DNA from 3 places in the Parafrankia sp. FMc2 genome. Region 1 is predicted to be linked to each of the others. Evidence: riboswitches for the same ligand, from Rfam matches in the RefSeq annotation. Region 1 holds a riboswitch; each other region holds the start of a gene.

Region 1 (4,442 bases):
GCGAGGATGCCCCGGTTCAGGCTGGCTTTCTGTCGGACGTTCCGCCCCGGGTTCTCGGCCGTGCCCCGGGCGGAACGGGTCCTTCTTCCGATAGGTCGGCCGCCGGTGCGGACCGCCGAAGAAGTTTCGCATCGCCTGGTCGAAGTCCCGCAGGGCCTGCTGCTGAACAGTCTGCTATCCGGCTCGCAGCCAGTGGACCTCCGCCCGCGCCTCGGTCAACTGCCGGCAGTGCTCCAGATGGTTCGGCGCCTTGCCCGGTGGGGCGTCCGCCATTCCTGCTGCTCCACCGCCAGATTCCGCGCAAAACGCGCATGCCTGCAGTGCTCAACCGGCCCGCCGACCTGTCCGGCGGACGGATAGAGCCGAAAGCGGGGCACGCCAACATTCTACCGAAAGGACCGAACATGCATTCCAGTGTGGAGCACCGTTTCCTCTCCGGCCGGAAGACCGGGGTATCCACGGCGAGTTCCCGATGACCTTGAGCATCCGCAATCGGCTCACCGGTACCGTCGCCGAGATCACCGGCGGCGCTGTGATGGGCACCGTTCGCATAGATCTGCCGAACGGCGAGACGCTCACCTCCGCCGTCACCATGGACGCCATCAAGGACGTCGGTGTCGCGATCGGCAGCGAGGTCGAGGTGCTGATCAAGGCGACGGACGTCTCCCTGGCCATCGGTGCGACCTCCGGGCTGACGATCCGCAACCGGCTCAGCGGCACCGTGGTCGCCCTCGACACCGGCGGCGCGATGGCGCTGGCCCGGGTCGCCCTCGGGCCCGGCACCGAGCTGACCGCCGCGATCACCCGCGCCGCTGCCGACGACCTCGGCCTCGAGCCGGGAACGGCGGTCACGGCACTGATCAAGTCGACGGAGGTCGCCTTCTCCGCACTGTGACGCAAGGCCGCCAGCCGCCGCCGCCAGCCGCCAGCCGGCTGTCGGCGGCCGGCGGCCGGCGGCCGGCCCCGCCGCCCTACATCTTGCGGAAGTCCCAGCTGCTGATCTTCTCGGGGACCACCCGCAGCCAGGCGTGCCGGCCGTCGTAGTGCATCTCGTCGCGGCCGGTGTACTTCCGGGCGTACAGCAGCTCGGTGTTGGCGAGGTCGGGGTCGGGGGTGCTGGTGCGCGGGGCCTCTCCCACGCTCTCCGCCCGGCCGCGGATCTCCACCCCGCGCAGCTCACCGAAGCCGTGCCCGGTGTCGATGACCACGGCGACCCGCGGATCACGCTCGAGGTCCGTCCAGCGCTGGCTTCTCACGACCGAGTTGAGCCACAGCGCCTGCCCGTCCCACACGAACCACAGCGGTGTCAGATGAGGACCGCTCGGGCTCGTCGTCGCCACCCGGCAGGTGCGCTCCTCGGCGAGGAAGGCATCCACCTCGTCCTGGGCCATGGCGATCTTGCGGCCCCGACGCTGCTCTCTCATCGTTGTCCCTTCGTCAGCCCGGTGTCTTTCGACCCTATGGCGGGCTCCAGGCCAGATGCGCCGCCTTGCCAGCCAGCGGCCAGCGGCCAGCGGCCAGCGGCCAGCCGCCGGCAGCCGGCCAGCGGTGGCGAACCGACCAGGCTAGGGCCGAGCTCGGACGGTCTGGGGCAGAACGAGAAAACACTTGCATAGCCTTGCAGATGAGGTGGTGTGGACCGTACCGTTCTCGTCGCCGTGGTGTTCGGGAAGACCGGTGTGATGCCGGAGCGGCCCTCGCCACTGTGATCGGGATGTCGACAGCCACTCCCCGCCTGCCGGGGAAGCCACTGGGCAGCGGGCCACACGGACCGCACGCCCGGGAAGGCGGCCGCCGGCGCACCACCCGTCAGCCAGGAGACCGGCCACGGCACCCGCGATCCGTCCACGAGGTGTTGGAAGGCGGCCGATTCCGGCATGCGCGCACGTCTGGTGGCCCTGAGCGCCACCCTCCTACTCACCCCCGCCCTGCTCGCCGCCTGCGGTGACGACGGGACATCCTCGTCACCGCAGGCCGGCGCGGATGCCGACGCCCGGGGGTGCGTGACCGACTTCGACCCGGCGGCCGACTACTTCCCGGACCGCTCGACGCTGGAACACGCGAAGAACTTCACCGTCCGCTACGAGAAGGCCTACCAGGTCCTCACCGTGAAGGAGCCGTACCCGGACGGGAAACCCGAGTCGTACGTGCTCTACCGATGCGGGACGCCCGAGCCAGAACTGACCGGTGAGCTCGCCGGCGCACCACGGATCGAGATCCCGGTCCGCGGCCTCTACTCCGGCTCGACCACGCATCTGCCGCTGCTCGTGGACCTGGGGCGCGAGAACGTCCTCACCGGAGTGGCGAGTGCCGCGACCGTCGTCGACAAGGACATCCGGGCCCGCGCCGACGCCGACGAGATCGTCGAGTACGCCCCCGGCGGCCAGATCGACACCGAGCGGGTCGTCACCGCGGCACCGGACATCGTGATGACCGGCGGCACCGAATCCGCCGAGTACGGAACGCTGCGGGACGCGGGCATTCCCGTCGTCGCCAACGCCGAATGGCTGGAGGCCGACCCGCTCGGCCGCGCCGAATGGGTGAAGTTCATGGCCGCCCTCACCGGCGACGAGGCCGAAGCGGCGAAGGTCTTCGACCGGATCGAGGCCGACTACACCGCCATCGCCGACCGGGTGCCCGGCGGCGACCCGGTCTCCACGCTGATCGGTACCATGTACCAGGGCACCTGGTACATGCCGTCCGGTGGCAGCTACGTCGGCAAGCTCCTCGCCGACGCCGGCGCCACCTACCCGTGGGCCGGCGAGACCGACACCGGCAGCCTCGAACTCGACTTCGAGACGGTGTTCACCGAATCCGGCAGCGCCCCCGTCTGGCTCGCCGACGGCGAATGGGAGAACCTCGCCGACGTCACCACCGAGGACGAGCGGTACGGCCAGCTCGCGGCCGTCCACGGCGGGCAGGTGTGGAGCAACACGCTGGTCATCGGGCCGGGCGGCGGCAACGACTACTGGGAACGCGGCGTCACCCGGCCCGACCTCGTGCTCGGCGACCTGGCCGCGATCCTGCACCCCGACGCCTTCCCCGACCACACCTTCGCCTTCTACCGCCGCATCACGTGACGACGTCACCGACCTCCACGTCCCCCACGGCGGTGCCCGCCGGAGCTGCCGCGGGGGAGCCCCTCGCGGTTGAGCGCCGCGGCCGCCGCCGGGTGGGCGGGCGCCGGGCGCTGGTGCTCGGCGGGCTCGTGGCGGCGGTCGCGGCGACGTTCCTGCTCGCGCTCGCCGTCGGCTCGGTCGCCGTCCCACTCGACGAGACCCTGCGGGTCCTCGCCGGGCGGGCGCCGCACGACCCGCGGTGGACGGTCGTCGTCGGCCAGATCCGGCTGCCCCGCGCGCTCACCGCCGCGCTTGCCGGCGCGGCCCTCGGCGTCGCCGGGCTGCAGATGCAGACCCTGTTCCGCAATCCGCTCGCCGACCCCTACTCGCTGGGTGTCAGCTCCGGCGCCAGCCTCGGTGTCGCGCTCGTCGTCGCCGGGATCGGCGGTTCCGGCGGGACCTTCACCGCCAAGGTCGCCGGCAGTGACCGGTTCGGCGTCGTCATCGCCGGGGCCGCGGGCGCGGCCATCGTCCTGGCCGCCGTGCTCCTGCTCGCGAACTGGGTCCGCTCCGTCGTCACCCTGCTCGTCATCGGCGTCATTCTGGGCAGCGCCGTCAGCTCCGTCGTCAGCCTCCTCCTCACCTGGACTGCCCCGGAACGCGCCATCCAGTACTGGACGTGGTCCCTCGGGAGCTTCGCCGGGACGTCCAGCAGTGACCTGACGGTCTTCGCGCCCGCGGTCGGCCTCGGACTGCTCGTCGCGCTCGCCTCGGTGAAGCCGCTCAACGCCCTGCTGCTCGGCGAGAACTACGCCCGCACGCTGGGGCTGCGGCTGCGCCGGGTCCGCGCGGTGACGCTGCTCGGCGCGTCCGTGCTCGCCGGGGCGGTCACCGCCTTCTGCGGGCCGGTGGCCTTCCTCGGCATCGCGGTGCCGCACGTCGCCCGCCGCCTGCTCGACACCGCCGACCACCGGGTGCTCGTCCCCGGCACGCTGCTCACCGGCGCGCTGCTCGCGCTGGCCTGCTCGATCGCCGCCCAGCTGCCCGGCACCGGCCTCGTCCTGCCGATCAACGTCATCACCGCGCTGGTCGGCGCACCGATCGTGATCGCCGTCCTGCTGCGCGCCCGCGTCGACGTCGCCGGAGCCGCCTGATGGCACCGGGCCTCGTCCTGGCGGACCTCGCCGTCGGTTACCGGCGGCGCGCCCTCCGCCCGCCCAGCCTCCGCGGGCGGTCCGGGCGGTCCGGGCGGTCGGGGCGGTCGGGGCGGTCGGGGCGGGAGGTGCTGGCCGGGCTGTCCGCCGCCGCGCCGCGTGGGCAGCTCACCGTCCTGCTCGGCCCGAACGGGATCGGCAAGTCCACCCTGCTCCGTACCCTGGCCGG
Region 2 (4,442 bases), on a different contig from region 1:
GCGTTTCCGGGTCGTTGCGCGGCGAAGCGGGATGCGACCGTGATGTGTTTTCTTGCCAGATGACGTGATGTCGTCCGATAACTACTGTGGCACTCTGATATATCAGATGTCAACGTTGCGTTCGTCGCTCGGGCGGATCCGGGCAGAGCTGAGCTCGGGCAGGCCGCAGGCGGACCTTGACGGCGGAGCTCGACGCGGCGGAACTCGGGGAGTGGCGAAGCTCAGCGCGGCAGAACCGGGTACGGGATGTAGGTACTGCGGTCCTCGGTGACGGCGAGGTCGTGGCCGAGGCGGGGGAAGGCGCGCTGCGCGCAGTCGTCGCGGTCGCACACCCGGCACCCCGCGCCGATCGGTGTCGCCGCGGCCGGGTCATCGAGATCGAGCCCGGTCGCATAGACGAGACGGTGCGCGTGCCGGATCTCGCAGCCGAGGCCGATCGCGAACATCTTGCCGGGCGCGCCCCACCGACCGCGGCCGCGGGTGACCGTCCGCGCGATCCACAGGTAGCGACGGCCGTCGGGCATGGCTGCCACCTGGCGGTGCACCGTCCCTGGGGAGGAGAAGGCCAGGTAGACGGTCCACAGCGGACACGTGCCGCCGCCGCGTGAGAAGTGGAACCCGGTCGCGGACTGCCGTTTCGACATGTTGCCGGCACGGTCGACCCGGACGAACGAGAACGGGACCCCGGGCGCGGTGGGCCGCTGCAGGGTGCTGAGCCGGTGCGCTGCTGTCTCGAAGCCCACCGCGAAGTGGTCGGCGAGCCGCTCGACGTCGTAACGGAACGCCTCCGCCGCCCGGTGGAACTCGCCGTAGGGGAGGATCAGTGCCGCCGCGAAGTAGTTGGCCAGCCCGATGCGGGTGAGCGCGCGTGCCCCGGGGTGCGCGGGGCGGGCCAGTTCGTCGAGAAGCTCGCCGTGTTCCAGGAGCGCGAGCTGGGTCGCCATCCGGAACGCCTGCTGGCCGGCGCGCAGATGCCCGGCCAGGCGGAGGGTCTGCTCCGCGGGGTCGTAGCGGTGCAGCTCGGACGGCGCCGCTGAGCCGGAGCCGGAGCCGGGGTCGCGTTCCGGGACGGGGCTGTCGTCAAGCCGCGCGAGCCGGACGCCGTGCGCGTCGCGCAGCCGGTCGACAAGCGCCCGGCGGACCTCGCCACGCCGCACCCCGATCTCGGCCGCCAGGCTCTCAGCCCGCTCCTCCAGCTCTGCGACGTGGTTGTGCCGCTGGTAGAAGAAGTCCCGCACCTCCTCGTGGGGCAGGAGAGTGAGATCCCCGGTAGACCCGTCCGCTGACAGCCGGTCACCGTCATGCCCGCTGGCGTCGATGGATACGCGGCCGGCGGAGCCGCCGGCTGCCGGCTGGTGCTGGGAGGCCCTGCGGTAGCGCCGGTAGAGCGCGATGACGGCCTCCGCCGCTCCGGGTGTGTCGCGGGCCATCAGCTCCAGCTCGGTCGCCGGGACAGCGAGGTCGGGCGTGACCTCGGCGAACACCTCGTGCAGCTCGGCAATGAGGCGGGCGGGGTCCTGGGCGGCGAAGAACCCCGGATCCACACCGAAGGTTTCGGTGATCCGCAGCAGGACGGAGACGGTCAGCGGCCGCGACCCGTGTTCGATCTGGTTCAGGTAGCTCGGTGAGATGGCGAGCACCCGGGCAAGCTCCGCCTGGCTCAGCGACCGCCCCTCGCGCAGGCGGCGCAACCGGGCGCCCGCGACAGCCTTGTCCACACCTGCAAGCCTAATCAGGCTTGCAGAAGTCAGGGCGTGCTGCTGTCGGGACACAACATGTGGGCTACTTGCACAGATGTGATTCACACATGTAGCGTCTGCGCCGCAGCTGGTTCGGCTGGCCAGAAGCGCTGGTCAGCCGTCGCAAGAGGGAACCCGGTGCGAGTCCGGGGCTGCCCCGCAGCGGTGAGTGGGAACGACCGCCGTCATCAGCACTGGGAGCGTGCTCCCGGGAAGCGACGGCCAGTAGGTCCGCCGGAGACGGCGGGTGCCCGCGAGTCCGAAGACCTGCCAGCGCGCCGCGCGTACCCACGCGCGGCGGTCCGACGGTCTCGAGGGGAGACCGGGATCCGCGAGCCGCACCTTGGGCACTGCCGCGTCGTCGCGGCGTGCCCGCCGCCGTGCGGCTGCCGTTCCTGCCTCCCCGCGGTCCGCCGGGCGCCGTCCGCCCCGCCGCGAGGAGAACTGCCCAGGTGACCCTGATCGACTCGGCTCCGCTCGCCGCCGGCCCCGGCTCCGGTCCCGGCCAGATGCGGGTTCGCCACCGCGACGGCTCCCTTGAACCCGTGGACGTCACCCGCATCGTGACGGCGGTGACCAGGTGCGCGCAGGACCTCGCACGGGTCGACCCGTTGCGGGTCGCCACCCGCACCATCGGTGGTCTCTACGACGGGGCGACCACGGAGGAGCTGGACCGGCTGTCGGTGCAGACCGCCGCCGAGCTGATCGCGGAGGAGCCGCAGTACTCGCGGCTCGCGGCCCGCCTGCTGGCCGTCGCGATCGCCGACGAGGTTGTCGGCGCCGGGGTCACCTCCTACAGCGCCGGCATCGCGTTCGGGCTGGAGCTGGGGCTGGTCGGAGTCGACACGGCACGGTTCGTCGCCGCGCACGCAGGAGAGCTCGACGCGCTCGTCGATCCGACCGCCGACCGCGGCTTCGAGTACTTCGGCCTGCGCACCGTCCACGACCGGTATCTGATGCGCCATCCACACACCCGGGCGGTGCTGGAGACCCCGCAGCACTGGCTGCTGCGGGTGGCCTGCGGGCTGGCCCACGACGTGGCGGAGGCGGGTGAGCTCTACCGCCTGATGTCCTCACTCGCCTATCTGCCCAGCTCACCCACGCTGTTCAACTCCGGCACCGCACACTCGCAGATGTCGAGCTGCTACCTGCTCGACTCACCCCGTGACGAGCTGGAATCCATCTACGAGCGGTACTCGCAGGTCGCCCGGCTGTCGAAGTTCGCCGGCGGGATCGGGATCGCCTTCTCCCGGGTCCGGTCGCGCGGCGCGCTGATCCGCGGCACGAACGGCCGATCCAACGGCATCGTCCCCTGGCTGCGCACGCTGGACGCGTCGGTGGCCGCGGTGAACCAGGGCGGGCGGCGCCAGGGCGCGGCGTGCGTGTACCTGGAGCCGTGGCACCCGGACATCGAGGAGTTCCTCGAACTGCGCGACAACACCGGCGAGGACGCGCGGCGCACCCACAACCTGAACCTGGCGCACTGGATCCCCGACGAGTTCATGCGCCGGGTCCAGGCCGACGAGGTCTGGTCGCTGATCGACCCCGACCAGGTCCCCGAGCTGTCGGACCTGTGGGGCGAGGAGTTCGAGCGCGCCTACCGGGCGGCCGAGCGGGACGGCCGGTACGTCCGCCAGGTGCGGGCCCGCGACCTCTACGGCCGGATGATGCGCACCCTCGCGCAGACCGGCAACGGCTGGATGACCTTCAAGGACGCCGCCAACCGGACCGGCAACCAGACCGCCGAGCCGCACAACGTGATCCACCTCTCGAACCTGTGCACCGAGATCCTCGAGGTCTCCACCGACAGCGAGACGGCCGTCTGCAACCTGGGCTCGATCAACCTGGCCCGGCACCTGCGCGGCGACGCGGGAGACGCGCGACCCACCGACGATGGCGCCGACCGGTACATCGACTGGGAGCGGCTGCGCGCCACGGTCCGTGCCGCGGTCACCTTCCTCGACCGGGTGATCGACATCAACTACTACCCGACGCCCGAGACCGCGGCGAGCAACCCGCGCTGGCGGCCGGTGGGCCTGGGCGTCATGGGGCTGCAGGACGTCTTCTTCGCGTTGCGGCTGCCGTTCGACAGCCCCGCCGCCCGCGACCTGTCCACCCTGATCGCGGAGGAGATCGCGCTCACCGCCCTGGAACGCTCCGTCGAGCTCGCCCGCGAGCACGGGCCACATCCCGCCTTCGGCGAGACCCGGGCGGCCCGCGGCGTGCTGCACCCCGACCACTTCGACGTCACGCCGTCCCAGCCGGAACGGTGGGAGCGGGTGCGGGCCGCCGTCGCCGAGCACGGGCTGCGCAACTGCCTGCTGATCGCGATCGCGCCCACCGCGACGATCGCCTCGATCGCCGGCTGCTACGAGTGCATCGAGCCGCAGGTGTCGAACCTGTTCAAGCGCGAGACGCTGTCCGGGGAGTTCCTGCAGATCAACGCCTACCTCGTCGAGGAGCTGCGCCGCCGCGGCCTGTGGACGGCGCCCGTCCGGGACCGCATCAAGCGTGCCGAGGGCTCGGTACAGAACATCGAGGAGCTCCCGGCGGAGGTCCGGGCGGTGTTCCGCACGGCCTGGGAGCTGCCGCAGCGCGCACTGATCGACATGGCCGCGGCCCGCATGCCCTACATCGACCAGAGCCAGTCGCTCAACCTGTTCATGGCCGACCCCGCCATCGGCCGGCTGTCGTCGATGTACG
Region 3 (4,442 bases), on a different contig from region 1:
TCGCGCTGAACCTCGATCTGGACCGCGTGTCCGCGGGGCCCTGAGCCAGACTCGACAGCTCGACAGCTCGACAGCTCGATAAGTTCGACCGGTGCCGTTCCCCCTGCGCGGGATCCGCGTCCTCGACCTTTCTCGTTCCTTCCCCGGTGGTTACTGCACACGGTTGCTCGCCGACCTCGGGGCCGAGGTGGTCAAGGTCGAGGCGCCGGGTGTCGGTGACCCGTTGCGGGGCCCGACCGGGATCTCGCCGACCCATGTCGGGCTGAACCACGGCAAGCGATCCGTCACGCTCGACACCCGAGGCGAGGTTGGGATCGAGGTGCTGCGCAAGCTCGTCGCCTCGGCCGACGCCGTCGTCGACAGCGCTCGGCCGGGTGCGCGGGAGGCGGCGGGCTTCGCGTACGCGCAGGCGGCCGAGGTGAACCCGCGGCTGGTCTGGGCGAGTCTGTCGTCGTTCGGCCTCGACGGCCCGTACGCCGGCCGCGCCGGGCACGAGATCACCTTCCTCGGCCACTCTGGAGCCCTGGCCGCGATCGCGGAGCAGCTTCCGTGGATGCCGCAGACGCCGATCGCCGCGCCGCTGGCGGGAGCGGTCGCGGCGATGGCCGTCTCCGCCTCGCTCGCCCGGGCGGCGCACACCGGTGTCGGCTCCTTCGTCGACGTCTCGCTCGACGACGTCGCGACCTGGATGTTGTCCGGTATGCCGGGCCGGTTCTCGGGCACCGAGTCCGGCATGGGCTGGGCGGCGGGCCGCCGGCTCTACCGGTGCGCCGACGGCCGGTGGGTGACGGTCGCCGCCGCGGAGCCCCGGACCTGGCAGGCGCTGTGCCGGGTGCTCGGTGCCGAGGACCTGGTCGAACGGTTGCGGGCCGGTGCGGACGAGCAGGTGGCGATGGCGGAGCGGTTCGAGAAGGTGTTCGTGACGAGGCCGGCGGCGGCCTGGGTCGCCTCGGATCCCGAGGCGACGATCGGGGCGGTGAACGAGGGGCCGGATCTGGTGGACGACCCGCACGCCGCAGCCCGCGGCGCGCTCGTGGACGTCGCGGGGACGCTGGTCCCCGCGGCACCGTTCCGCTTCGGCGACGACGAAGGGCGACGGCCGCCGGCCGCACCGCCGCCCGCCGCATTGCCGCCGGCCGGACCGCCGGTGCTGGGTGGCGACACCGACGACGTGCTTCGCGCGGCCGGGGTCAGCGACGAGGAGCTGGCCCGGCTGCGGGCTGACGGCATCATCTGACGTCCACAGGGCAGACCTGACGTCGGCCCGGCCACGCGCTCTCAGCAGACCCGTCCCCGGGCCAGGTAGTCCTGGAGGTCCCGCTCAGGACGCGCGGGCCGCGGACACCGCTTTGACAGCCGTCCTGATCAGATCGGCTACTGCGGCCGGCCGGGAGAACATCACCAGGTGGGACGAGTCCACCTCGAGCATGTCGACCCCCGCCCGCCGGTAACCGAAGTACTGGACCTCCGGATTGATGGCGTGGTCCGAGGTGGCGACGATGCCCCAGGCCGGCCTGGTCCGCCAGGCGGCAGCGGACGCGTTCTCCCCGAACGCGACCGCGGACAACGGCCGCTGCGACACGGCGAGCACCGCGGTGACGGCCGGGTCGACGTCATGGGCGAAGACCGCCGGGAACCTCTCAATGTCGACCGAGAGATCGACGCCATCCGGGAAGGGCGTCGCGACCAGCGACCCGGCCAGGTCTGGGTCGGGAAAGCGGCCCTGGAGCTCACCGAGGGATTCGCCCTCCTCGGGGACGAATCCGGCGAGATAGACCAGGCCCTCGACGTTCTCCGCGACACCCGCCACGGTGATCACCGCACAGCCGTACGAGTGGCCGACCAGGAGAACGGGACCCTCGATGGCCGCGAGGACCGACCCGATGTACTCGGCGTCGCCGCCGAGCGAGCGGTTCGGCACGGCAGGCACCACCACCTTGAGACCATCGGCGAGCAGCTCGGGAACCACGCGGGCAAAACTTGACGCGTCGGCGAAAGCGCCGTGGACGAGGACGACGGTCGGCAGTGACATGCTCTTCTGCTCCCTGGACTTGAGTGTGGGCCCGAGTACACCACCCGGTAGTTGACGATTTGTGCATTGCTGCTGCACGGGGTTGCCGGATGAGCACGACTCCGGCGGGCCGCGGTCGTACGATGCGTGACGCGGTTGGTTCGCTCCTGCTGCCGGCGTGCCGTCAAGCCCGTTCACCGGGCTCGCGGTGGCGGCGGTGGAGGGGCGTCGTGAGAGGGAACCCGGTGCGAATCCGGGACTGCCCCGCAGCGGTATGTGGGAACGAACGCCGTCACCACGCACTGGGTGGACTGTCTCCGCCTGGGAAGCGATGGCCAGTAGGTTCACCGGTCCCCGTTGGCCGGTGGGTGCCCGCGAGTCCGAAGACCTGCCCGCCGCTCGCGCGCCGCCGGCGCGTGATGGTCCGTGACCGCGTGGGCGGGTCGCCGGGCCGGGCGTGCGGGGTACGGCGTCACCTGCCGGTGTCGATCACCTGCCGGTGTCTCCCGGTGCTCCTCGCGCCCGGCGTTCTGCCGTCCTTCCCGTTTCCCGGTCACGGCCACTGGTGTGTTTCCCGAGGGAAGGAAACTCATGGCCGACCTCACCGTTCGTCCCCGTCAGGTGGTTCAGGCGGTGTTCCCGTGGTGAGCACGACGGTCGCCGGGTACCCCCGCACCGGGCCGGCGCGGGAGCTGGAGACCCTGACCGGGGCCTACCGAGCCGGGCGGCTTGGTGCGGAGGAGCTGCTCTGGATGGCGCGGCGGATGCGGGCGGAGATCTGGCGGGAGCTCGCCGACGCCGGGCTGGACACGGTGCCGTCCAACACGTTCTCGTTCCACGACCAGGTTCTTGACGTCGCGGTGATGTGTGATGCGGTGCCGGACCGATTCCGTGCCGTTGCGCGCTCGTTCGATCCGCTCGCCGGGCCGCTGGACGTCTACTTCGCGATGGCCCGGGGTGCTGCCGGGGTGGCGCCGCTGGAGACGACCACCTGCTCCGACCCGAACTACCACCATCTGGTGCCCGAGCTCGGGCCGTCGACCCGGTTGATGCTGGTCGACGACAAGCCGCTGCGGGAGTTTCGGGAGGCGGCCGCGCTGGGGGTGGTGACCCGGCCCGTGCTGGTCGGCCCGCTCACGTTCCTGCTGCTGGCGAAGGCGTCCGCCGGCGCGCCGGACGGCTTCCGCCCGTTGGACCTTCTCGACGGTCTCGTGGAGTGCTACGCCGAGCTGCTCGGCCGGCTCGCGGCGGCGGGTGCGGACTGGGTCCAGCTCGACGAACCGGCGCTCACCGGGGATCTGGGCCAGGAGGAGCTGGTCGCGCTCGGACGTGCCTATCGATGGCTCGGCACGCTCCCCGCCCGGCCCAGACTGCTGGTCTCCACCTGTTTCGGGGAGGTCGGAGAGGCCCTGCCCGTCCTGCGCGACGCCCCCGTGGACGGGGTCGGCCTGGACTTCGTAGGAGGGCCGGGCAACACGGCGGCGCTGGCGCGGGTGGGCGGCCTGGGAGACAGGACACTGTTCGCCGGGGTGGTGAACGGCCACGACGGGCGGCGCGCTGATCTGCCTGGTGCGCTGTCCACCTGCGCTTCGCTGCTCGGTCTTGTAGGCGACCTGGTGGTCACCACCTGCTGCTCGCCGCTGCACGTCCAGCTCGATCATGAGGGGGAGACGTCGCTCGACCCGCCGCCGGTCGACCGGATGGCCTTCGCACGGCAGAAGATCGACGAGGTCGTCCTGCTCGGCCGGGCGCTGCGCGACGGCCGGGAGAACGTCGCCGCCGAGATCGACGCGGCCGAGACCAGGCGGCTGGCTGTCCCAGGGTGAGAGAGCCGTAGGGCGGGTGTCCGGTCGGTGGTGCGGGTGCGAGAATCGCCCCATGCACCGGTTGGACGCCCGGGCCCAGCACCGGCTCATCGACGGCGATCGGGCGTGCGACGCGGTGGCCGCGATCGGCGACCGGGCCGACGTCGCCCGCTGGGCCGGCGTCTTCGCCATGCTCGGCGAACCGGGCCGGCTGGCGATTCTGCTGGCCATCCACTACGCCGGCCCGATCTCGGTCTCCGACCTGGCCGCCGCGGTCGGCATGAACGACGCGGCGGTCTCGCAGGCGCTGCGGCTGCTGCGCCACCAGCAGGCCGTCGTCGCCGAGCGGGACGGGCGAGTGATCCGTTACCGGCTCGTCGATCCCGTCGTCGGCGATCTGCTGACCCGGGTACGCCCCGAGCCGGTGCTGCATCACGGTCCCGCGGCGCACGCCCGCTGAACCTGGCCTGAGCCGTGCCAGTCGGGGTGACTGAACGTAAGTAGATCATGCGTGTGGCCTGCCGTGCCGCTACACATGTCGGGGGGCACCTGTCGTGGGCGAATCGTGAAGTTCACACCGGCCCTGTTGTTTGCGTATCCGCATTGACGTGCAGGTGGGGGGCCCG

Evidence for each region. A riboswitch is a leader RNA that binds a small molecule or an ion and turns the genes downstream of it on or off. The one in region 1 is predicted to bind cobalamin.
Region 2: it holds a riboswitch for cobalamin, as region 1 does, so the genes downstream of both, AB1460_RS09410 (ribonucleoside-diphosphate reductase subunit alpha) here and AB1460_RS16365 (ABC transporter substrate-binding protein) in region 1, are expected to answer to the same signal.
Region 3: it holds a riboswitch for cobalamin, as region 1 does, so the genes downstream of both, AB1460_RS09270 (hypothetical protein) here and AB1460_RS16365 (ABC transporter substrate-binding protein) in region 1, are expected to answer to the same signal.

The regions. Positions count from the first base shown of each region.
Region 1 is NZ_JBFLUG010000041.1:16,205-20,646, reverse strand. It holds partial or broken gene AB1460_RS16380 (zinc ribbon domain-containing protein) at 1-377, opposite strand, end outside; gene AB1460_RS16375 (TOBE domain-containing protein) at 473-895, shown strand; gene AB1460_RS16370 (pyridoxamine 5'-phosphate oxidase family protein) at 972-1,424, opposite strand; cobalamin riboswitch at 1,643-1,845, shown strand; gene AB1460_RS16365 (ABC transporter substrate-binding protein) at 1,878-3,080, shown strand; gene AB1460_RS16360 (iron chelate uptake ABC transporter family permease subunit) at 3,191-4,213, shown strand; gene AB1460_RS16355 (ABC transporter ATP-binding protein) at 4,213-4,442, shown strand, end outside.
Region 2 is NZ_JBFLUG010000018.1:58,683-63,124, forward strand. It holds gene AB1460_RS09405 (short-chain fatty acyl-CoA regulator family protein) at 222-1,718, opposite strand; cobalamin riboswitch at 1,812-2,029, shown strand; gene AB1460_RS09410 (ribonucleoside-diphosphate reductase subunit alpha) at 2,249-4,442, shown strand, end outside.
Region 3 is NZ_JBFLUG010000018.1:19,878-24,319, forward strand. It holds gene AB1460_RS09255 (potassium-transporting ATPase subunit C) at 1-44, shown strand, start outside; gene AB1460_RS09260 (CaiB/BaiF CoA transferase family protein) at 92-1,237, shown strand; gene AB1460_RS09265 (alpha/beta fold hydrolase) at 1,322-2,032, opposite strand; cobalamin riboswitch at 2,245-2,401, shown strand; gene AB1460_RS09270 (hypothetical protein) at 2,656-3,837, shown strand; gene AB1460_RS09275 (ArsR/SmtB family transcription factor) at 3,890-4,276, shown strand.